Regions from separate parts of the Planococcus kocurii genome, predicted to be linked through region 2. Evidence: a T-box and tRNA genes for the amino acid it is inferred to sense, from the RefSeq annotation. Region 2 holds a T-box; the other regions hold tRNA genes.

The links. The T-box of region 2 lies ahead of argS (arginine--tRNA ligase). A T-box ahead of a tRNA ligase gene usually reads a tRNA of that ligase, here a tRNA-Arg.
Region 1: it encodes a tRNA-Arg, which carries the amino acid that the T-box ahead of argS (arginine--tRNA ligase) is inferred to sense. The anticodon was not compared.
Region 3: it encodes a tRNA-Arg, which carries the amino acid that the T-box ahead of argS (arginine--tRNA ligase) is inferred to sense. The anticodon was not compared.

Annotation. Positions count from the first base shown of each region.
Region 1 is NZ_CP013661.2:636,475-644,046, reverse strand. It holds gene AUO94_RS03325 (8-oxo-dGTP diphosphatase) at 1-401, shown strand, start outside; gene rapZ (RNase adapter RapZ) at 388-1,269, shown strand; gene AUO94_RS03315 (gluconeogenesis factor YvcK family protein) at 1,274-2,269, shown strand; gene whiA (DNA-binding protein WhiA) at 2,293-3,243, shown strand; gene AUO94_RS03305 (HPr family phosphocarrier protein) at 3,295-3,552, shown strand; gene clpP (ATP-dependent Clp endopeptidase proteolytic subunit ClpP) at 3,645-4,256, opposite strand; tRNA gene AUO94_RS03295 (tRNA-Arg) at 4,429-4,500, shown strand; gene AUO94_RS03290 (glutaredoxin family protein) at 5,006-5,236, shown strand; gene AUO94_RS17500 (sugar-binding transcriptional regulator) at 5,344-6,387, shown strand; gene gap (type I glyceraldehyde-3-phosphate dehydrogenase) at 6,388-7,395, shown strand; gene AUO94_RS03275 (phosphoglycerate kinase) at 7,507-7,572, shown strand, end outside.
Region 2 is NZ_CP013661.2:97,213-104,784, reverse strand. It holds gene AUO94_RS00560 (sensor domain-containing diguanylate cyclase) at 1-846, shown strand, start outside; gene AUO94_RS00555 (thiamine pyrophosphate-binding protein) at 1,838-3,478, shown strand; gene AUO94_RS00550 (hypothetical protein) at 3,781-4,377, opposite strand; T-box leader at 4,791-5,004, shown strand; gene argS (arginine--tRNA ligase) at 5,059-6,750, shown strand; gene AUO94_RS00540 (hypothetical protein) at 7,037-7,249, shown strand; gene AUO94_RS00535 (GNAT family N-acetyltransferase) at 7,469-7,572, opposite strand, start outside.
Region 3 is NZ_CP013661.2:377,471-385,042, forward strand. It holds gene AUO94_RS01900 (TIGR04104 family putative zinc finger protein) at 1-29, opposite strand, end outside; gene AUO94_RS01905 (acyltransferase family protein) at 265-2,265, opposite strand; tRNA gene AUO94_RS01910 (tRNA-Arg) at 2,484-2,557, opposite strand; gene AUO94_RS01915 (XTP/dITP diphosphatase) at 2,696-3,307, opposite strand; gene rph (ribonuclease PH) at 3,304-4,053, opposite strand; gene racE (glutamate racemase) at 4,130-4,933, opposite strand; gene AUO94_RS01930 (MarR family winged helix-turn-helix transcriptional regulator) at 4,950-5,402, opposite strand; gene AUO94_RS01935 (acyl-CoA thioesterase) at 5,477-5,944, opposite strand; gene sdhB (succinate dehydrogenase iron-sulfur subunit) at 6,191-6,961, opposite strand; gene sdhA (succinate dehydrogenase flavoprotein subunit) at 6,984-7,572, opposite strand, start outside.

The DNA.
Region 1 (7,572 bases), 540 kb from region 2:
GTAAAATGGAAGCCGGAGAATCGATTATCGAAGCTGCAGTCCGTGAGTTCAAAGAAGAAACGAATGCTACCCCAATAGGTACACATTTAAAAGGGGTCTATACCATGATGATTCAAGAACATGAAAAAACGGTGGATGAGTGGATGTTGTTTACGTTCGCTGCAAACCGCGTAATTGGAGAGTTATTTCAAGAAACGACCGAGGGGCTGTTAGAGTGGCATCCAGTAGAAGCGTTGGCATCTTTGCCAATGGCTGAAGGGGACCGGACCAATCTGCAATTTGCAGCTAACCAGCAAGGAGTTCAGTACGGGACATTCTACTATACGCCAGAATTTCAGCTGATCAAAGAAACCATCCAATCATCAATTGAAGAGGTGAATCATCCTAATGGAAAAGCATAAAGAAGAAACAGAGTTAATCATTATTACAGGCATGTCAGGTGCAGGTAAAACGGTCGCAATCCAAAGCTTTGAAGATTTAGGTTTTTTTACAATCGATAATTTGCCTCCCACGTTATTGCCAACGTTTATCAATTTGATGAGAGATTCGGGAAAATCGATGAAGCGCGTAGCTGCAGTTATGGATTTGCGCGGAGGCGATTTTTTTGATAGTTTAGTAGACGCAATTGACCACCTATCACAAGATCCGAATGTCTCCATCACGATTCTATTTTTGGATGCAGAAAACGAAACCTTAGTGAGCCGCTACAAGGAAACGAGAAGATCTCATCCACTGTCACCCGGTGGATTGGTTTTGGGTGGCATCAAAAAAGAGCGCGATATGCTGAGTGACCTTCAAGGGAGAGCACAGCATATATACAATACTTCTAACATGAAGCCTCGCCAACTAAAAGAACGAATCATCGCCGATTTTTCATCAAAGACCAGTAATGTCTTTACCGTAAACGTCTTGTCTTTCGGATTTAAACACGGCATGCCGATTGATGCTGATTTGGTGTTTGATGTACGCTTTTTACCAAACCCTTATTATATTGAAGAGTTGAATCCGCTAACAGGGCTTGATGAGCGAGTGTCGAGCTATGTACTAAAATGGCAAGAAACGCAAACGCTGCTAGAAAAATTAACTGATTTACTGCAGTTTATGATTCCACAGTACAAAAATGAAGGGAAGGCACAACTTGTTATCGCCTTCGGTTGTACAGGAGGCCAACACCGCTCGGTTACGTTAGCTGAGTACTATGGCAAGCTTCTGGCACAGAATAATAAAGTGATTATCACGCATAGAGACATTAAAATTAGAAAGGATTGAGTGCATGGAACATAATCAGCACCGGAAACGTATCGTTATTTTAGGCGGCGGCACGGGACTGTCTACATTGTTGCGTGGGTTAAAATTGTATCCACTGGATTTGACGGCTATTGTAACAGTTGCAGACGATGGTGGAAGTTCGGGACGCTTAAGAAATGACCTGGATATTCCACCCCCGGGAGATATTCGAAATGTTATGGCAGCATTATCAGATACAGAACCTTTAGTTGCTGAAATGTTCCAATATCGATTTAAGCACTCCTTAGATCTTGACGGTCATTCTTTGGGTAATCTAATGCTCGCGGCATTGACGGATATTACAGGCGACTTTTCCCATGCAGTCCGCGAAATGAGTCGTGTATTAAGTGTCAATGGCACGGTTTTACCTGCCGCCAACCAAATTGTTACGCTTAGCGCAGAGCTAGAAGATGGGACGATTATAAAAGGGGAATCCAAAATTCCTGCCTATTTACAGCCAATTAAAAGTGTGTTTATTGAACCACATGATGTTAAAGCCTTGCCTGCAACAATTGCAGCAATTAAAAATGCAGACGTAATTGTTGTGGGTCCAGGTTCTTTATACACCAGTATTTTGCCGAACTTGTTAGTGAAAGATATTAAAAAAGCAGTCATAGCTGCTAAGGCAAAGAAAATATACATCTGTAATTTAATGACACAAGCAGGGGAGACTTATCAATATACAGCCTCTGACCATGTTCAAGCACTTTACAATCATGTCGGAGAAAAATTTCTAGATGCTATTCTAATTGATAAAGTCCAAATGCCGTCTAACATTGCAGAACGTTACGAAAAAGAGAAAGCATGGCCTGTTGAGTATGACGAAGAGCGCCTGAAAAAAATGGGTCTCGAAGTCTACAGAAAAGACATTGCTAATATCTCTGGAGAAACTGTACGTCACGAGCCGACGAAAGTTGCAGAATGGTTATTCGAATATGCTGATGGCCGTGCTAGTGAAGATTCGAAGCAGTTGTATTTTTGACGCTTTGAAAGGAGGAACGAATTTTGTCTTTTGCATCCGAAACAAAAAAAGAAATGACACAAATAGAGATAGATGATTGCTGCGGCAAAGCAGAGCTTTCCGCAATGATCCGGATGAATGGCACTCTATCGTTTTCCAATCGGCAATTGAGCCTGGATATTCAAACTGAGAATGCGGCGATCGCCCGCCGTATTTACACGTTATTAAAACGTTTTTACAAAACTTATCCCGTCGAATTGCTGGTTAGAAAAAAGATGCGCTTAAAAAAGAATAATATTTACATTTGTAGAATCCGAGAAGGCGCTAAGCATATTCTCGAAGATCTCGAAATTTTGACTGAAGGATTTCAATTCCAGCACCAGATTGTCAAGTCGCTGATTGAAAAGAACTGTTGCAAACGTTCGTATATCCGAGGTGCCTTTTTAGCTGGAGGATCTGTCAATAATCCTGAAACGTCATCTTACCATCTCGAAATTTACTCGCTCTACAAAGACCATGCAGACTCGTTAGTTGAATTAATGAACGAATTTCGTTTGAATAGCAAAACGATTGAACGTAAAAAAGGATTTGTGACTTACCTGAAAGAAGCAGAAAAAATTTCTGATTTTCTAAGCATTACAGGCGCACATTCTGCTTTATTGAAATTTGAGGATGTTCGAATTATTCGAGATATGCGTAATAGCGTTAATCGGTTAGTAAATTGTGAAACCGCTAACTTAAACAAAACCATCGATGCGGCATTGCGGCAAGTAGAAAATATTCGATTTATCGACCAAACAATTGGCATTGACCAATTGCCTGAAAGACTACGTGAAATCGCCAGACTCCGGGTAGAGTGTCAAGATGTGACGTTAAAAGAGCTAGGGGAAATGGTATCGGGCGGAACCGTCAGCAAGTCGGGGGTAAACCATCGTCTGCGAAAAATTGATGAGATTGCAGCATCCCTGAGAAATGGAGAAATGATCGGCCGCTAGCTAGGCTGTTCGTTTATATAGAAGAGAGTTGAGTTTTGGAGGAGGATCCGTATGGTTGAAAAACAAGTAAAAGTACGATTAAAATCAGGTCTTCAAGCAAGACAAGCAGCGTTATTTGTTCAAGAAGCAAATCGATACAGCGCAGATGTTTATTTGGAAAAAGACAATAAGAAAGTAAACGCCAAAAGTATTATGGGAATTATGAGCTTGGCAATTAGTAAAGGAACAGAAGTCACCATTTCTGCAGAAGGCTTGGATGAAGAAAAAGCGGTTCAGTCTTTATCGGAGATTATTGAAAAAGAAGCGTAAAAAAGCAGCAATCTATTATTTCAAGTAACTTCCACAAACGAAACGTATAAAAAAACTCACAGTCAAAGATGACTGTGAGTTTTTTGCTTGATTTAGTTTTCTTTTTTGTGGTTTTCAGGCAATTTGCTACGTGTAATCACTTGGTCGATTAAGCCGTATTCAAGTGCGCGTTCTGCTGTCATGAAGTTATCGCGATCTGTATCTTTAGCGATAACTTCGATTGGCTGACCTGTACGCTCAGAAAGAATCTGGTTTAATTTTTCGCGAAGGTGAAGAATGCGTTTTGCTGCAATTTCGATTTCAGTCGCTTGTCCTTGGGCACCACCAAGCGGTTGGTGAATCATTACTTCAGCATTTGGAAGTGCAAGGCGTTTGCCTTTTGTTCCTGCTGCAAGTAGGAAAGCACCCATTGAAGCAGCCATACCGATACAGATTGTTTGAACGTCTGGACGGATAAACTGCATCGTATCATAAATCGCCATACCAGCTGTGATACTACCACCTGGGCTGTTAATGTAGATTGAAATATCCTTATCTGGATCTTCTGCTTCAAGGAATAGAAGTTGCGCCACAATAGAGTTTGCAACGTTATCATCAATTGCACTACCTAGCATAATGACGCGGTCTTTTAACAAACGTGAGTAAATATCGTAAGCACGTTCGCCTCGGCTAGTTTGTTCGATTACTGTAGGAATTAAGTTCATAGAATAGTTCCTCCTCGATTAAGTGTTTTACAAACAATGCTGAAAGTTCTCTCAGCTGTACTATTATCATACACATCATGGTCAATGAAGGTCAAATCTAACGAATCAAAAAAACGGACTTGATTATGTTAAAATATTTTTGTATAATAGAAAAGTCGCTAATAGCGAAAACGCCCTCGTAGTGTAATGGATCACACGTAAGATTCCGGTTCTTGAGATGGAGGTTCGATTCCTTCCGAGGGCATAAGAAAAGCACAACAACTCGTTGAATCCGGAAAAAGCCTATTCAACTAAAATCTATTGTTCTAAAGTTGAGAAATGCCCCTTTGCCTTAATTGGTAAAGGGGTGTTTTTTACTTTTGGCTGTATTTTTTGATTTCAAAAAACCAAAGAGAAAAGGGAAGTTTAAAAGAGCCGGTAGAAAGGGAAATGACTAATAGCTTATACTAGTAGAGAAAAGCAACAGGTGAGCAAATTACTGATTCTTATTGTCATCGTATCTATTGGTAGTGAAGCAGCGATTCTCGTACCAATATAATGGCTTCATGCACCTTAAAGAAGAGAGTAACGAGTTTTAAGCACAAATTGAAATTTAGTAACAGTGTACACTTGATTTACTACCTAACTTAGTAGAAACAATGGAAAGCTCTGTTGATCAATAGTAACGTGTTATTGATTGTCTAACAGATATCGGTTTGGAGAAAGCTTCACCAGTAACTTCATACTTTTATTTAGAAAGAAGGAGACAGATGTACACTTTATACACGCGTTCTAATTGCCCTCTTTGCGATGAAGCCAAATTGATGATTGCACTAGTCAACGAGGAGGTACCATTGCCTTACACAGAAGTAGATATCGAAAGTGATGAAGCCTTACACGAAAAATACATGATGATGATTCCTGTATTAGAAAAAAACAATCGCGTATTGGTGTATGGCAATATTGGTTATGTTGAATTACTAGAAGCGTTAGAAACTTAACGCTTCTTTTTATTTGCAATTAAAAGAAAGATTAGGTAGAATGAATTTAGTGGGACGCACAATTAATTAGTGGGACAAAAAACGTCCAGATAGAATGGAGTGAACCTATGGATGCATTATCTGTCGCTCAGCAAAAGTTGATGCCGGAAATGTCCGAACTCCTGAAAAAACGTTATCAAATTTTACAGATTATCAACTTGGAACAGCCAATCGGTAGGCGAACTTTGAGTGAAGTTGCCGGTTTGACAGAGCGAGAAATTAGAAAAGACACGGATTTACTACGCAATCAGCAATTGATTGAAATGAAAACAGCGGGCATGACAGTTACTTCGCAAGGATTGGAAGTGCTAGAGAAGCTAAAAGTTTTTGTGCGTGAAATGTCTGGACTGACAGATATGGAAATACAGCTACAGGAAATTCTAGGAATTACGAAAGTTGTGATCTTACCGCAAGATAGCGATGAAATTCCAGCAGTGAAGTCCCATATTGGTAAAGAGGCTGCTCGTTTTTTGGAAACGTTGTTTGCTCGCTATAAGAAAATCGCTGTTACTGGCGGTAGCACAATGGCGGCTATCTCGAAAGAACTAACGAACGTAAAGCCGGACAAAGCGCTGCAATTTATCGCTGCACGCGGTGGACTGGGAGAAGATGTTTTGCACCAAGCAAATACGATTGCAGCTGCATTTGCCGAAAAAACAGGTGGTTCATTTAAGACGCTATACTTGCCTGATCATTTGAGTGCAGAAGCATTTGCCATGATGATGAAAGAACCAGTGATTAAAGAAATGATGGATTTGTACGATCAAACAGATGTTGTCGTCCACGGGATTGGCAATGCAGGAGAGATGGCGGTTCGTCGGCACTCTTCTACTGAAGAAGTTGAAAAGATTCATTCAGGCGGAGCGATTAGTGAGGCTTTCGGCTATTATTTCGATAAAGACGGAAAAATTGTTTATCGCATTCGAACGGCGGGCATTCAATTAGAGCAGGTGCAAAAAGCGACAACTGTTTTGGCAGTTGCCGGTGGTGAATCTAAAGCAAGAGCGATTTTATCGTACGCTAAAAACGCAGCGAGTCCGACAGTGTTGATCACAGACGAAGGTGCTGCACGAAAAATTATGGAATTGACTAAAAAATTGGAGGAATACTAAATGACTTTAAAATTAGCAATTAACGGATTTGGACGTATAGGACGCATTGTATTTCGTGAAGCTTTAACAAATGACGAAGTAGAAGTGGTAGCAGTAAACGATTTGACAGACGCAAAAATGTTGGCACATCTTTTGAAATACGATTCTGTTCATGGTATTTTAGACGCTGAAGTTTCAGTTGATGGCGACAACATTGTTGTTAACGGCAAAACAATCCGCGTATTCTCTGAAAAAGATCCAGCTAACCTTCCTTGGGGAGAGCATGGCATAGACATCGTTGTTGAATCTACTGGATTCTTCACGGATGCTGCTTCTGCTTCTAAACACATCGAAGCCGGCGCTAAAAAAGTAATCGTTTCAGCACCAGGCAAAAACGGCATGAAGACACTTGTTATGGGTGTTAACCACGAAACATATGATCCGAAAGAGCATCATGTGATTTCAAATGCTTCATGTACAACAAACGGTCTTGCAGGAATGGCGAAAGTATTGAACGAGCGTTTCGGTATCAAACATGCAATGATGACAACGATCCACTCTTACACAAATGACCAAATTCTTTTAGACTCTCCGCACAGTGACTTCCGTCGTGCGCGTGCAGCTGCAGAATCAATGATTCCGACAACTACTGGTGCAGCTTTAGCAGTTGCAAAAGTATTGCCTGAATTAGAAGGCAAAATTGATGGAATGGCGATCCGCGTTCCAACACCAAACGTTTCACTTATCGATTTAGTTGCTCATCTTGAAAAAGACGTAACTGTCGAAGAAGTGAACAAAGCATTAAAAGATGCAGCAGAAAACGAATTAAAAGGATTCATGGACTACAGCGAATTGCCGCTAGTATCTAGAGACTATAACGGCAACACAGCATCAGCTACAATCGATGGTCTTTCAACGATGATGGTTGGCGATAACATGGTTAAAGTTCTTTCATGGTACGATAACGAATCTGGTTACTCAGGCCGTTGTATCGACCTTGCGCTTCACATGTACAAAACGGGCTTATAATCCCGAAATCATAGCTTAATTACCAATGAACCTCTATAATAAAAGAGGGTAAAAGGGGCGGGGAACTTACCCCGCTCCTTATTTTTTTGAATACAAATAGGAGGTATTTTCATGCAGCAGAAAATGACCATGAAAGATTTGGATTTGAAAGGAAAACGGGTATTTTGCCGTGTCGAT
Region 2 (7,572 bases):
AATGCCATAGGAGTTTCCATGCTATCAGCTTATAGTTATGTTCCAGAAGCAGGATGGGGAATTGTGCAGCAAACTCCGTATTCATTTGTTGAGAATTTACTGCTAACTGAGCTCCGGCAATTGCTAATGAAGGTGTTGGTGCCGTTTTTGTTTTTGCTTCTGTTGTCAATCTTGATCGCGCGAAAGTTAGCAGCTCCTTTTAATCGACTGGGCACTCTCGTAAATCGATTAGCTGAAGGAAAACCGATTTTCCAATCGGAAAAGGAAGTTCTGACAGAAGCTCATTGGAACCGGGAAGCGGACCTGTTAACCAAAAGTGTGGGTTTGGCTTTTGAAACAATCGAAAAAAATAATCTGCAACTCACTCAATCTGCACAGACCGACTCGTTGACAGGACTACTGAACCGGAGAAATCTGGACGAAGTTTTAAGCATCTGGTCAGCGGAAAGCCGGTTGTTCTCTCTACTGGTGCTGGATATCGATCACTTCAAGTCCGTTAATGACACGTATGGACATCAAGTGGGAGACAAGGTTTTAAAAATGATGGCCGAAACACTTTGTACAGTTGTAAGAAAAAATGATGTTTGTTTTCGATATGGAGGAGAAGAGTTTGTTATACTTCTTCCCCATACCGATTCTCAAAGTGCTTATAATGTGGCAGAAAAGATTAGGGGAAAAGTTGAAAAGACCAACTACATACCTAATAAAACCATTACAGTATCTATTGGAATTTCAGAATATCCAGCACAAACAAATTCGGTAACCGAAATTTTCGGGTTCGCGGATTCGGCATTGTTTACATCAAAGGTCGCAGGAAGAAACCGAATTACGATTTACTCAAGTTAAGCGAAATTCACTTATCCTTGTTAACCTTTTATAATCCGATTTGTAAAAAAAGTGTTCATCCTATTTTGTTACTGAATGGCAATCAAGGCTAAAGTATTAATCATACAGTTTTTGAAGAAATAACTGAGGATTTAATTCGATGGTTGGAAGAACATTTTGAGCAATAAGAAAGAAACTCAAATAAGAGCTTCTCAGATTGCAGACAAATGAATTTTTATGTTAGTTAAAGAATAAATAGTCGATTCATCTTGGGGATACAGGATTCTGCGTTCCATGCGGACGCTTTCCGCGGACAAGTCTTTGCGACGAAGCTAGCGCAGCGATACAGGAGCATCTCTTTGCTCTTCGCCGCATTGCACTCCGAATCCTTAAGAGAGTATTGATTAAAAGCAGATTCGTTGGTTACTCTCGCTAATCTGAGTCACATGCTGACAACCGGTTAAATTATACATTATTATTCATTTTTATAGACTTTGTCTACAGTCTGAGAAGCTCAAATAAGAGCTTTTTCTTTTTGTATGAATGAATCTGTACTACTATTATTTACTGAGATTTTCTTTTTAATACTGTATATTCCTCTAATGGAATTTATGGTAAACTTTACATAAATGAATTTTCTAAATTAAAAGTAATTAAAGTGGCGAGGAGGTTTTATGCTGGAACACACATCTTAAAAAAGACGTAAGAGCAGAAAAAGGTATCGCCAGTTACGGGCATTACAACGAAGAATATCCTTTTAGTAATAGGAATGCAGAACAAGAAGATTCATCAGAATTTTTTGGTTTAAAAAAGATACGAATTTTTTAGATACCAATAACAATTGAATGATGAGTTGTTATCGTTTCGATTAGCTTCCAGAAGGCATTGAGACGAACGAATAACAAAATGTAATAGTTAAAAACTGTGGCACATTCAGAGTGCTACTTCAGCAGGCTGATAAAATTAAAAGTATTTACAGTATCTATCAATGTTTATGGAGAGTAGGTTTGGTATGAAAGCGGTTCGTAATGTTTTGGAATTTTTAGAGGGAAATGGTGTTAAGTACGTATTTGGAATACCAGCAGGTTCGGTCAATGCTTTTTATGATCAGCTTTTAGATTTTCCAGAAATCACTCCAATTGTCACAAAACACGAAGGGGCTGCCTCTTATATGGCAGCATCTTATGCAAAATATTCTCAGCAGCTGAGTGTGTGCATCGGCAGTAGTGGCCCCGGAGGCACTAATTTATTGACAGGAGCTGCGAATGCAATGCGGGAGCATTTGCCCATTCTGTTTCTTACTGGGGCAGTGCCGGTCAGCACAATGGGACTAAATGCTTCACAAGAACTCGATGCTCAGGCACTCTTTCAACCTATAACCAAGTATAGTGTTACGGTTTTGGATTCAGCGAATTTATTGGATGAGATTGTAAAAGCGACACAAATTGCCCTTTCTGGTATACCCGGACCGGTTCATGTTGCGATGCCAATAGATGTGCAAATGGGGAATGTCGAAAAACTTCCTATACCAAAGATAGAAATAGAGCGACATCCACCTATAGATGCGACATTAGTCAAACAAGTAGCTGATCATTTGCTGCAGAAGAAAAAAGGCTTTATCTTTGCGGGACAAGGCGTACGTAATTCGGTAGCGCAAGTACTAGAACTTGCAGAGTTGCTCAATTGGCCAATTGTTGCAACACCTGTGGCAAAAGGGCTTTTCCGGGAAGACCACCCTTTATTTTCTGGAGTGTTTGGTTTCGCCGGAAAAAATGATACGTCTTTGTTTGTGAATGAGGGAGATGCAGAAACACTACTTGTTCTGGGATCAAGTTTAGGTGAAACAGCGACAAGTAATTATAACCCAAATCTGGCAAAAGACCGATTCGTCATTCAAATTGATTTTGATTCTACCGTTTTTAACCGAAAGTATCCGGTTGATGTTCCAATACATGGAGATATGTCAGAGGGTTTAACTAAACTAATTGAAGAACTCAAAGCAAGAGGACTAGAGCGACCGACAACTGTGAAGGCAATTGGACGAGAGTCATCCGCTGATACAGAAGAGGAATTTAATACAAAGAATGTCTTACGGAAGTTACAGGAATTCTTACCAACTTCTACTCGATATACGATAGATATCGGAGAATTTATGGCTTATGTAATCCATGACATGGAAGTGTTGGAGGAAGACACGTTCGATATCAACGTACATTTTGGTGCAATGGGAAGCGGATTAAGCGCAGCAATTGGCTCGAAACTTGCTGAACCCAATCGACCGGTAGTTGCCATCACAGGAGATGGTTGCTTCTTTATGCACGGGATGGAAATTTTAACTGCGAAAGAATATAAATTGCCTATTTTGTTCGTCGTAATGAATAATGCGCGTTTAGGGATGGTATATCAGGGACATACGTTGCAATACAAGCGTTCACATCCATCCTTTGAACAAGAACCCGTCAATATTACAGCAATGGCTGAAGCATTAAATATCCCGAATTTCCGTGTAGATAGCTTTGAAGATTTATCTCAAAATGTGTTAAATGCATTAACTTATTTAAACGGTCCAGCAATTTTAGAGGTTGCATTGGTTGATAACAACATCCCGCCAATGGGAGATCGAGTTAAATTTCTTTCTTCTTTTGGGAAGTAGGAAAGAAATTGCTATTGATAAACTGATTTCTAAAAGGTTACTGTTTAAAAAGAGAGGCCATTTAAGTTTCAGTAAACGTAATATCATTAAGAAAATAGCGTAGGCGATATTGAAGAAATGAAGTTTATCAAAAGGCTATGCCTTATTTGAAAATCTATAGAAATAGAATAAACGCCACAGCTCACTTTGTCATAGAGCTGTGGCGTTTATGGATTAAAGCGTATACGAAGTGATTTTTACTAGGATGTACACTTGTCTAGTAAGAGCTAAAGCATTTTCTCAAGAGAAAGACGCTTATATCTTTATTTTTTAAATTCAGCTTTAAGAAGGTAGACAAGATCATATTGTGCTAGTTCATCTATGTGATTTTCAACATCGTTAAAAAAATCAGTAGATAGACTACTTATAACTTGATCATTTGAATAACTAATATTAGCTAATACCAACTCATCGTCAATCGACTTTTTTTCACCTTCAAGTTGTCCCCAAACACTTGCCATATCAACCAAATCTTCTGGATTAATTTCTATATTACTTACGGAACCTGTATGACCGTTACTACTAATTCCAATATTAAACGTCTGTTTTTCACCATCGTTCTCTAGTTTGGAGGTTGCAAAAATAATAGTACCGTTACCCTCTGCCTCTGCAGATAGAGAACCAACTATCTCCTCAATCAATGTACCTGATTGGTATTTTTCAACCCATACAGATACCTCTTTGTATTCACTATTAATACTGAAATCGAAAACAAATGATTTATCTGAAGTAGTTGTCAATATCGCACGTTCTTTCTCTGTTAATTCAACAGCAGAAATAGAGTTTGATTTTTCAACATCATTTGCACAGGCGCTCAAAAAAACGAACGACAGTGCGAGAAGTGTAGTTACTCTTTTCATTTAATGCCTCCTTTTATCTATCTATTCTATTATCTGTTTATAGTCTAGTTGCGTTGAAGAAACTAACTGAATATTTTTATTATATCGCAAGAAATAGATTTTGACTGATGATTTGCTGGAAATTCATCTTTTTACAAGTTTTGTATTGGTTAATCATTAGTTTTAACGAGTCTATATAAAGAAACAGTATGATAAAAGCTAATCTATGAGAAGAGAAAGCTATTATTCTTCTCATCTCAAAGCCAGAGTAGTCGAAACTAGTCAAGGACAATCTGGAAATTTGCAGAAGGCAAAAGCAACTAAAAAAGCTTCCTTTTTACTGAGTTAGCTATTTGAAAGTAATAATAAATAGGGTCTGTTCTTTAAGGAGTTTGACTTAAGGAAATTAGTAGGGTATGCTAATTGAAAAATATGTAAATTCTATGATGAAGAGAGTAGTTGTAATTAGATCCACTAGCGAGTCAGGGATGGTGAAAGCCTGATAGGTTCTATTACGATGAAGCGCACTTCTAAGAAACTGCCTGAATAGTTTAGTAGGGTATTGTCGGGATATCCCGTTATCATGTTGAGCCGGTCCATAATAGTTGGACAATAAGAGTGGTACCGCGGGGAAAGTCCGTCTCTGTATAACATATACAGAGACGGGCTTTTTTATTTTTATCTAAAAAAGGGGGAGATTGTATGGATTTATTGAGAACTTACGCTGATGAAATTGCTTCAAGTTTGAGCGGAATACTGGAGTTTAATGAGGTTGTGAAATTGATTGAACAACCAAAATATAGCACACAAGGAGATATAGCTTTCCCCTGTTTCACATTGGCAAAGCTACTTAAAAAGTCTCCAGTAGAAATAGCAAAAGACTTGGCACAAAAAGTTTCCCATCCTTTTTTTGAAAAGGTAGTGGCGGAAGGTCCGTATGTAAACTGTTTTTATAACAAAACTGTTGTCAGTTTAAAAACGATAAAAACAGTTTTACATAAGCGCACTGAATACGGATCTTCTGATATGGGACAGTCAAAGGTTGTGACTTTAGATTTCTCTTCTCCAAATATTGCGAAACCCTTTTCTATGGGTCATCTTAGATCAACTGTTATTGGTAACTCTTTAGCAAACATATCCGAAAAATGTGGCTTTCAAACAGTTCGAATCAATCACTTAGGTGACTGGGGAACTCAATTCGGTAAATTGATTGCTGCTTATAAAGCTTGGGGGAAAGAAGCAGATGTAAAAAATGAACCCATTAGTGAATTGTTGAAGCTGTATGTTAAGTTCCATGAGAAAGCTGAGGCAGATCCCGCCTTGGAAAATAGCGCGAGACTGTGGTTCAAAAAGCTTGAAGACGGAGATGAGGAAGCGAGAAAATTATGGGAATGGTTCCGAAACGAGTCTCTTCAAGAATTCGCTAAAATTTATAAATTATTAGATATTGATTTTGATTCCTATAATGGTGAAGCATTTTATAACGATAAAATGAATGAAATAGTGAAGTTGCTTGAGGAAAAACAATTGTTGGTGAAGTCAAATGGAGCTGACATTGTTGATTTGAGCAACTATAACTTGTCGCCATTATTAATTAGAAAATCAGATGGTGCTACACTATATGGCACCCGTGATTTAGCAGCAGCTGTTTTCAGAAAAAGAAATTATCAATTTGATAAATCCTTTTATGTAGTAGGACAAGAACAGACACTGCATTTTAAACAATTGTTTTTTGTGCTGGAAAAACTGGGATACGAATGGGCAAATGACATGATCCATGTTCCTTTTGGTTTCATCTTGAAGCATGGGAAAAAGATGTCCACTAGAAAAGGCACAGTAGTATTGCTGGAACAAGTCATCAAAGAAGCAATTGGACTGGCAGAGAAAAATATAGCTGAAAAAAGTCCGACTTTGGCTTTCAAGGACGAGGTTGCAAAAATGGTCGGAGTTGGAGCTATCATTTTTCATGATTTAAAAAACGAACGTCAAAATAATATAGAATTCTCGCTTTCAGAAATGCTGAAATTTGAAGGTGCTACGGGTCCATACGTTCAATATGCGCATGCAAGAGCTCGTTCGATTTTAACCAAGTCTGGCATTGATAGTTATCATCTCAATCCAGTGGGGTTAAATGATGACTACAGTTGGCCGATCGTAAAGTTATTACTTGCATTCCCAGAAATTATTGCAAAAAGCTTTGATCATGCTGAACCTTCACAAATTGCTAAATACCTAATTTTACTGGCACAAGAATTTAACACCTATTATAGCCACGTGAAAATACTAAACGAAGATCTTGAGCAAGAAGGGAGATTAGCATTGGTTCAAGCAGTAACAATTGTCTTAAAGGAAGGGTTACGATTACTGGGAGTCAAAGCACCTGAAAAAATGTAAGGAAGAAATTTAGCGAAGGGCACGAACTAACTCTTATTTTGATAATAAACGCTAGAAACGTTTTATCTAGGATTGAATATCAGGAAGGGAGGAGGTTAAAGTGCTTTTCTCTTGCTTTATGTCTAGGATCAAATCATATGTACCCGCTTCACTGTTTAGAAGTAGCTATCTGGAGTTCGTATGAGTATATTTAATATAAAGATATGAAATACTCCGGTATACTGAAAGGCTAAACGAAGAAATAGCGGATAGCACGGCCATTTTTTTACTTGAGGGAGTATGTAGAATGATGTTGAAGTACTATACGAAACGTTATGAAGTAATCAAGCAGGGAGCGTATCCGACAAATCGGAAAAAACGAATGTTGGCTACTCTTGTGAGTGACATGGAGGCAGCTTATGCGATTCCAATGCAGAGAGATTTAACGTGGGAGAAGGAAAATGAAGAGGTTTTCTCACTTTACCGTCAGGTTTCTGCAGATAAAGAACTATTTTCTTAATTCTAGTGGATTGCTTTCAAAAAGAAAACGCCCAACCAGGGAACTGGTTGGGCGTTTATGCTTTCGTGTGCAGGGTGTATAAATGTCTCGAATAGCGAGTGCTTTTTACGATAACTATAGATCACAAAAAGTTTATCGAGGAACGTTCGATTAATCGTTCGGACATTTGCGCAATACGGTCTCATCTTGTATGCATCCAAAAAACGTTTTTTTGATTCGTTAATCGACTAATTGTTTTACAACAGCCATTTCTTTGCCGAACCGATCTCCATGGTCCTCGAATCCCAAACTTGCATATAAATTATGGGCATTCAAGTTGTCTG
Region 3 (7,572 bases), 280 kb from region 2:
TGGTTTTTGCAGTGTTTACACGTCGGCACAGAAACACCTCCTTAGCATTACTACGCATTAACTACTGTTTGGTTTCATTAATCGTCATGTAGGAACTAGTAGGAACAATAGAAAAGCAAACAAATCCTTTCCATCCTCTCTCTCAGCTTGGTCTTCTGTTCGCTAACTATTTGTTTCCGCTGCCTGCTCGTACAGTAGTTTTTCAACCAAAGAAAAATAAGCTACCAGCCTCTTACAGGCTAGTAGCTTATGAACGTTTCTACATTACTTTTCTAACGCTTCGAGAATTGGTTTTTCAAACACAGGCGCAAAACTTCGAGAAAACGTAGCCGTTAAGTGATTGGCATCAAAATGAGTAATAACATTTCCGACGACGTAATGACAATACTCACCGTCGCAGAAATAATCCGTCAAATCAATGGTTGTAGCAGTTTCCGGCATATAATCAGCTTGAGTTATCGGGTTGACGTCTCTAACAATTTCTTCTTGTTTTGCTTTACACTGTTCTGGTTCATCTGCGTTCTGACTGAGGCAGGTTAAAACATGTTGTTTATACCAAGGAGTGTCGCGCACCAAAAATAAAGGAATGTCTTGTTTCTCAAAATACTTCCAAGCTTCGATAAAGCCGTCTGAAACTTCGTCAAACTCCTCTTGTTGGCTGCCTACATTTCCCACAGTGAAAATAAGGTCGGGTGTATCTTTCGCAATTTTTGTTTTCACGTTTGTGAACCACTCGGCACATTCTGGAGAACCGGGCACGTCCTCTTCTGTAAACCGACAACTGCTCTTGAGATAAGTGACAATTTTCAAGTTATGCGTTTTAGCCAACTCTTCAAGCATTGGTTGCCAGTGGGCTGAATGGGATCCACCGACCAAAGCGATGGTGTAATCGTAATCTATGAGCTCCCCATATTCACAAACCTTTGCTGCGGTAGTGACTTTCCCTACCATGCAACGCTCTTCGTAAATAACCGACCGGTCTTGTTCTGCAACTTCAAGTCTCGGAATGAACGGCTCATCAAATTCAGCTAGAGGTGTTAAGCGACCATCCTCCAAATAAACGGCTGCTCCTGGATGATCGTTGATTCTCTCACTTAATGTTTCTGAGTCAGCGACAGGTAATGCCAAAGAGCTTTCTTGGTAGATAAATGTTGAAAGCCATATAGCTCCTGAGAAAACAAAAATGATACTTGCTGTTTTCCAAAGGGACAGTTGGATGTTTCGAACAGGTACTTCGAAGCCGTAAATTGTCACATAAGCAAAAATCGCGGCGACGGTCATGATGAGCAATCCACCTATAAGTGACACGGTTTCGACCTCGAACAAAGCATAATAGAAAATCAGGAGCGGCCAATGCCACAAATAAAACGCGTACGAAATACTTCCGAATTTCACTAAAGGCTTCCAGCTGAGCAATTGGAAAGCACTGAAATGGGTCGAATAATTCCCAGCAACGATAATCAGGACAGCGGATAACACTGGCCATAATGCAGCGTAACCTGGGAACAGCTGGGATACTTGCAAGACGATACCGCAGCTAATCAATCCGATTAACCCCATCCACCCTAAAACCCAGGAAAGACGTGAGGAAATCACTATTTTATGAATGGTTAACGCAAGGATTCCACCCACTCCAAATTCCCATACACGTGTGAAGGTATGGTAATAAGCAACTGGCTGATTGACAATCGTTAAGTAAACAGAATAGCCGAAAGATGCGATCGCAACTACCGAAATCACGATGATCAGCATACGTTTAATGTGATTGCTTGAGAAAAGTCTTAATAAAGTAATCGCCACAAAAAACAGCAATAACCAAACTAAGTAAAACTGAAATTGAATGCTCAACGCCCAAAAATGCTGAAACGGAGAAGCACTGTTGTTCTGAGCCAAATAATCTACAGAATCGATGGCAAGCCGCCAATTCTGAAAATAAAACGCCGAAGCTAAAAATTCGTTAAGTGTTTGCTGCTTTGTAAACACTGGCAATATGTATAGACCCGCAATTAAAGTTGTAATGCTAATTAGCCAAGCTGTAGGCAACAATCGTTTCATCAGTTTGACAATATAAGAAAAGTACAATACTTTGCCATTTTTCCGGTACATAGACAATAAAGATGTTGTGATCAAAAATCCCGATACAACAAAAAAGACATCTACGCCACCTGAAACTCGATTAAACCATATATGATAAATGGCTACTAGTATCGCCGCAATTGTACGCAAACCTTCCAATTCGGGGCGAATACGCCTTTTGGTTTCCATAAACTTTCGCCACTCCTTATTATTGATAAATAGTTGAATACAATTGTATCATATTCTTAATTTCTCACTTTTTTTCTGTAAATTAGATTTATTCGAGTCGGAAATAGACCTACAAACAGACATGTTGAGCGTCCTTAATACTTTTTCTACACACAAAACCTCCACACCGTTTAATAAACGATGTGGAGGTTTTGTTCGAATTATGTACATTCCTATAATGTCCCAGGAGGGATTCGAACCCCCGACCGACGCCTTAGAAGGGCGTTGCTCTATCCAGCTGAGCTACTGAGACGAAAGCTTTCTTAGAGACTAGACGGTGGCACAAGATTTCGCTTGCGGCTTTGCTTTTCTATTGAAAGACAATTTTAATTATAGAAATGATTTGAAGAAAAGTCAATGCTATTTTAAAAAAACATTAAAATAAATGAATTCAGCTTTGTTTTTCTTCATTTAACCACTTAGGCATGCGCTGTTGTAACTCGCGCAAGGCATTGCCGCGATGGGAAATTGCAGCCTTTTCGTGAGGCAACAATTCAGCCATCGCTTTGCTTTGTGCAGGAACGTAAAAAATGGGATCGTAGCCAAAACCATTATTGCCTTGAGGCGTACTAAGAATAATTCCTTCACAAGAGCCCGAAAATGTTTCAGTCTTCTCGTTAGGCGCTGCTACCGCTAGGACACAACGAAAACGTGCTGTACGTCCGTTTTCAGGCACGCCAGACATTTTCTCAAGCACTTTATCAATATTTGCGCTATCGCTCTTAGCAGCACCCGCATAGCGTGCTGAATAGACACCTGGTTCACCGTTCAATGCATCAATTTCTAATCCGCTATCATCGGAAATAACAGGAATACCTAATACTTTCGAAACGGCTTCTGCTTTTAAGATGGCGTTTTCTTCAAAAGTGACACCCGTTTCTTCTACATCCAGGTCTTGTGCTACGTCTAGTAGAGTCAACACTTTATACCCAAGAGGGGCAAGCAACGCTTCAAAATCTTTAGCTTTGCCTTTGTTTTGAGTTGCAATTACAATTTTTTTCATTGTTCCACAACGACCTTTTCTCCAATACGAGCAGCAATATCGCCTAGCGCGCTACGCTGCATCGCAATCAATTGATGGATTCCTGCTTCTCCAAGGTCCAGCAATTCGTTGAGTTGAGCACGTGTAAACGTAGACTCCTCTCCCGTTCCTTGCAATTCCACGAAATGACCTGCCCCTGTCATAACTAGGTTCATATCAACTTCAGCGCTAGAATCCTCAACGTAATTCAAGTCAAGAATGGATCCGTTTTCAGCTGTAACGCCGACACTTGTTGCAGCAAGAAAGTCCGTTACTGGAAATGCCGGAAGCTCTAGCTTACTAATAGCCATCGTCATAGCGATAAATGCCCCTGTAATCGATGCTGTACGCGTTCCACCATCTGCTTGGATTACGTCGCAATCGATCCACAATGTACGCTCACCTAGCTTCTCAAGATCCACAACAGCTCGCAATGCACGACCAATCAGTCGCTGAATTTCCATTGTCCGTCCACCAATTTTCCCAGCTGAAGCCTCACGACGGTTTCGGCTGTTCGTTGCACGTGGCAACATGGAATATTCTGCTGTTATCCAGCCCTTGCCTTGACCTCTCAAGAATCCTGGAACTTTGTCTTCAATCGTCGCTGTACAGATTACTTTCGTCTGTCCCACCGTGATTAATACCGAACCTTCTGGGTGAATCAAATAGTCTACGTCCACTGAAACAGGACGCAACTCGTTAGTTTGTCTATTATCTATGCGTGTCATAAAAATCCTCCTTGTATATGCTCAAATAGCTTACCATATTTCGCTGATAACGACAAAAACCTGACAGCATCTGCTATCAGGTTTTGGGAAATCGAATCGAATAGATCATGGGTCTTTCAATGCCTAACCATTTATGAATAATGGAGCCAAAAATCTGAGTAGATCCCGATGTATAAAAGCGATGCACCGGCGGCTTGTTCCAATTTGCAAACTGCTGTTTATAGCTCAAGTATCGCTCGACGTCTTTGGCCGTTTCTTCTGCTGACGACAAAACGTTCACCGTATCTCCAAGAACTTCCTCAATAAAACCTTGTAACAGTGGATAATGCGTACATCCTAAAATTGCCGTATCAAACTCTTCATAGGCAATAGATGCTAATGTATCTTGAACAATTCGATGAGCAAACTCACCTTCGTATTCATCACTTTCTACTAAAGGAACAAAACGTGGACAAGCAAGTTGTACGACGTGTGCAGAAGAAACTAATGATAAAATTGCTTTTTCATAAGCTCCGCTTTGCACTGTTCCTAACGTGCCTAAAACGGCAATTTTTTTAGTTGTTGAAGATTTAATGGCAGCACGAGCCCCTGGAAAAATAACACCAATTACAGGAATTGGCAAATTCTTCTGCAAAGAGTACAGCGCTGCTGCAGTTGCCGTATTGCAGGCGATAACTAACATTTTAATATTTTTCTTCATCAGCGCATCGGCCATTTGCCACGTATACGTCCGTACTTCCGACAGCGGACGCGGACCATAAGGGCATCGCGCATTATCCCCAATATAATAAATTTGCTCATTCGGCAAAAGTTTCATTATCTCTTTTGCGACGGTAAGTCCACCGACTCCTGAATCGATTACTCCGATTGGCGCATTCACACTCATCGCCTCTATCCTATTTCATGTTGGTATGCAATTTTTCAAGTAACGCCGCAAATTTCACAGCCTCGTCTTGAGTAAAATTCTCTAATACGGTTTTCAAGTATTCCTGGCGTTTTTGAATCACTTCTTCAATGACGCGTTCGCCTTCTTTTAACAATTTTATACGAACAACGCGACGATCCTGTTCTTCGCGAATACGGACAACCAGTTCATTTTTCTCCATACGGTCAACTAAATCCGTCGTCGTGCTGAACGCTAAATACATCTTATTCGATAAATCTCCAATGGTCATATCCCCATGCTCAAATAGCCACTGCAATGCGACAAATTGAGGAGGGGTGATCGTATAGGAATTTAAAATCTCCCGACCTTTTTGCTTAATAATCCCCGAAATATAACGTAGCTCTTTTTCCATGAACGCGATGCGCTCCAATTCATGATTGACGCTTTGCTTGTCTTCATTCATTAATCAATCCCACTCCTTGAAAAACCTATCTTATTTCTATAGTGACGGTTTTTTATTGATATAGCAAGAGCTCCTTATTTTTTTGCACTGATCAATTGCTTGCTCTGAAGCATTTCAATCTCTTGGTCTGACCAAGGGTGACCTTTTCCCGTGTGTTTCGATATTTGGACAATGGCTCCTCTTCCCGTAAAACAAGTTTCCTCTTTTTCGTTGACAGTCCAGTAATGAACGTCGACAGAAGAAGTTCCGATGCGCGCTATTTTGACGTAAACTTTTAACTTTTCATCAAAGAATACTTGTTGGACAAAATCTACTTGCATATCTGCTACGACGGGAAACAACTCGTTGCCCGTTTTTAACCAGCGCTGCATCAATCCCATTTCTTTCATAAATTCGATTCGGGCAAATTCAAAATAAGCAATCGGCACGGTGTTATTAACATGCCCAAACATATCAGTTTCAGAAAAACGAACTTGAACCGGAGCAGAAAAGATAAATTCCTGCTTCCACTCCTCCAAATTTCCAATGTAATTCGCTGTCATAAGTAACCTCCACTAAATAATTTGATGACTTGAACATTTTTTCCACGCACTGAATAGCACGAGGATCATCGCTCTTGTATGAGCCTGTTAACGGGTTCAGCCTGGAGCGTTTTTTACTACCACTCACTCTAGTCAAAATCTACTTGTCTGTTTCATTTTATTAGTATACCAAATTTTTTATGGAAAGGCAGGTCTATTAAAAAAGACAAATTAAAAACCCCGCCGTAGCGGGGTTTTTACTAAATACTAGTCAACCATTCTGTCGCTTCCGAAGAAGTTACGGAACATTTGTACAGTTGTGTCGCGGTTTAGTGCTGCGATTGAAGTTGTCAATGGAATTCCTTTTGGACAAGACTCCACACAGTTTTGAGAGTTACCACATCCTGCCAATCCACCTTCACCCATGATCGCATTCAAGCGAGCATCGCGGTTCATAGAGCCTGTTGGATGCGCGTTCATCAAGCGAACTTGTGACAGTGGTGCAGCTCCGATAAAATCGGATTTATCATTAACGTTCGGGCATGCTTCAAGACATACGCCGCAAGTCATACATTTAGATAGTTCGTAAGCCCATTGACGCTTACGCTCAGGCATACGTGGTCCATCTCCAAGGTCATGTGTACCATCGATTGGCACCCATGCTTTAACTTTCTTCAACGAATCGAACATCCGACTGCGGTCAATGACAAGGTCACGAACAACAGGGAATGTTTTCATCGGTTGAAGACGGATTGGCTGTTCTAACTGATCAATCAAAGCCGTACACGATTGACGTGCTTTGCCATTGATAACCATTGAACATGCGCCACAAACCTCTTCTAGACAGTTCATGTCCCAGTTTACAGGAGTGGTTTTTTTCCCTTCCATGTTGACAGGGTTACGACGAATTTCCATCAATGCCGAAATGACATTCATGTTCATCTTATATGGCAATTCGAACTTTTCCCAATACGAATCTTCATCCGTAGAGTTTCTGCGTTCGATTTCAAATATTACCGTTTTTGCTGCTTCACCCATGGTAAATTAGCTCCCTTCATAATTATGCTTTTGCTGAATAATCACGTTTACGCGGTGGAATCAACGATGTGTCAACTTCTTCATAATGGAAGATTGGTGCATCAAAGCCATTAAATTTAGCCATCGTTGTTTTCAAGAATTCCTCGTCATTACGTTCCGGGAAATCCGGTTTGTAATGAGCTCCGCGACTTTCGTTGCGCATAAGCGCTCCGATTGTGATTGCTCGAGCTAAATGAAGCATATTGCGCAATTGACGTGTAAACATTGCGCCTTGGTTACTCCAAAGTTGCGTATCTGTAATGCTAATCTGATTGAAACGTTCAAGAAGTTCTTGGATTTTCTCATCCGTCTTCTGTAAACGATCATTATAGCGCACAACGGTTACGTTATCTGTCATCCACTCGCCTAATTCTTTGTGCAGAACGTAAGCATTTTCTGTACCATTCAATGCCAAAATTTCTTCCCATTTGCGTTGCTCCTCAGCTTCATGCTGATCATAGATCACTGAAGGAAGGTCTTCCGCAAGAACCGCCAAGCCATTTACGTATTCAATAGCATTCGGTCCTGCGACCATACCACCATAAATCGCTGACAGCAAGGAGTTCGCACCT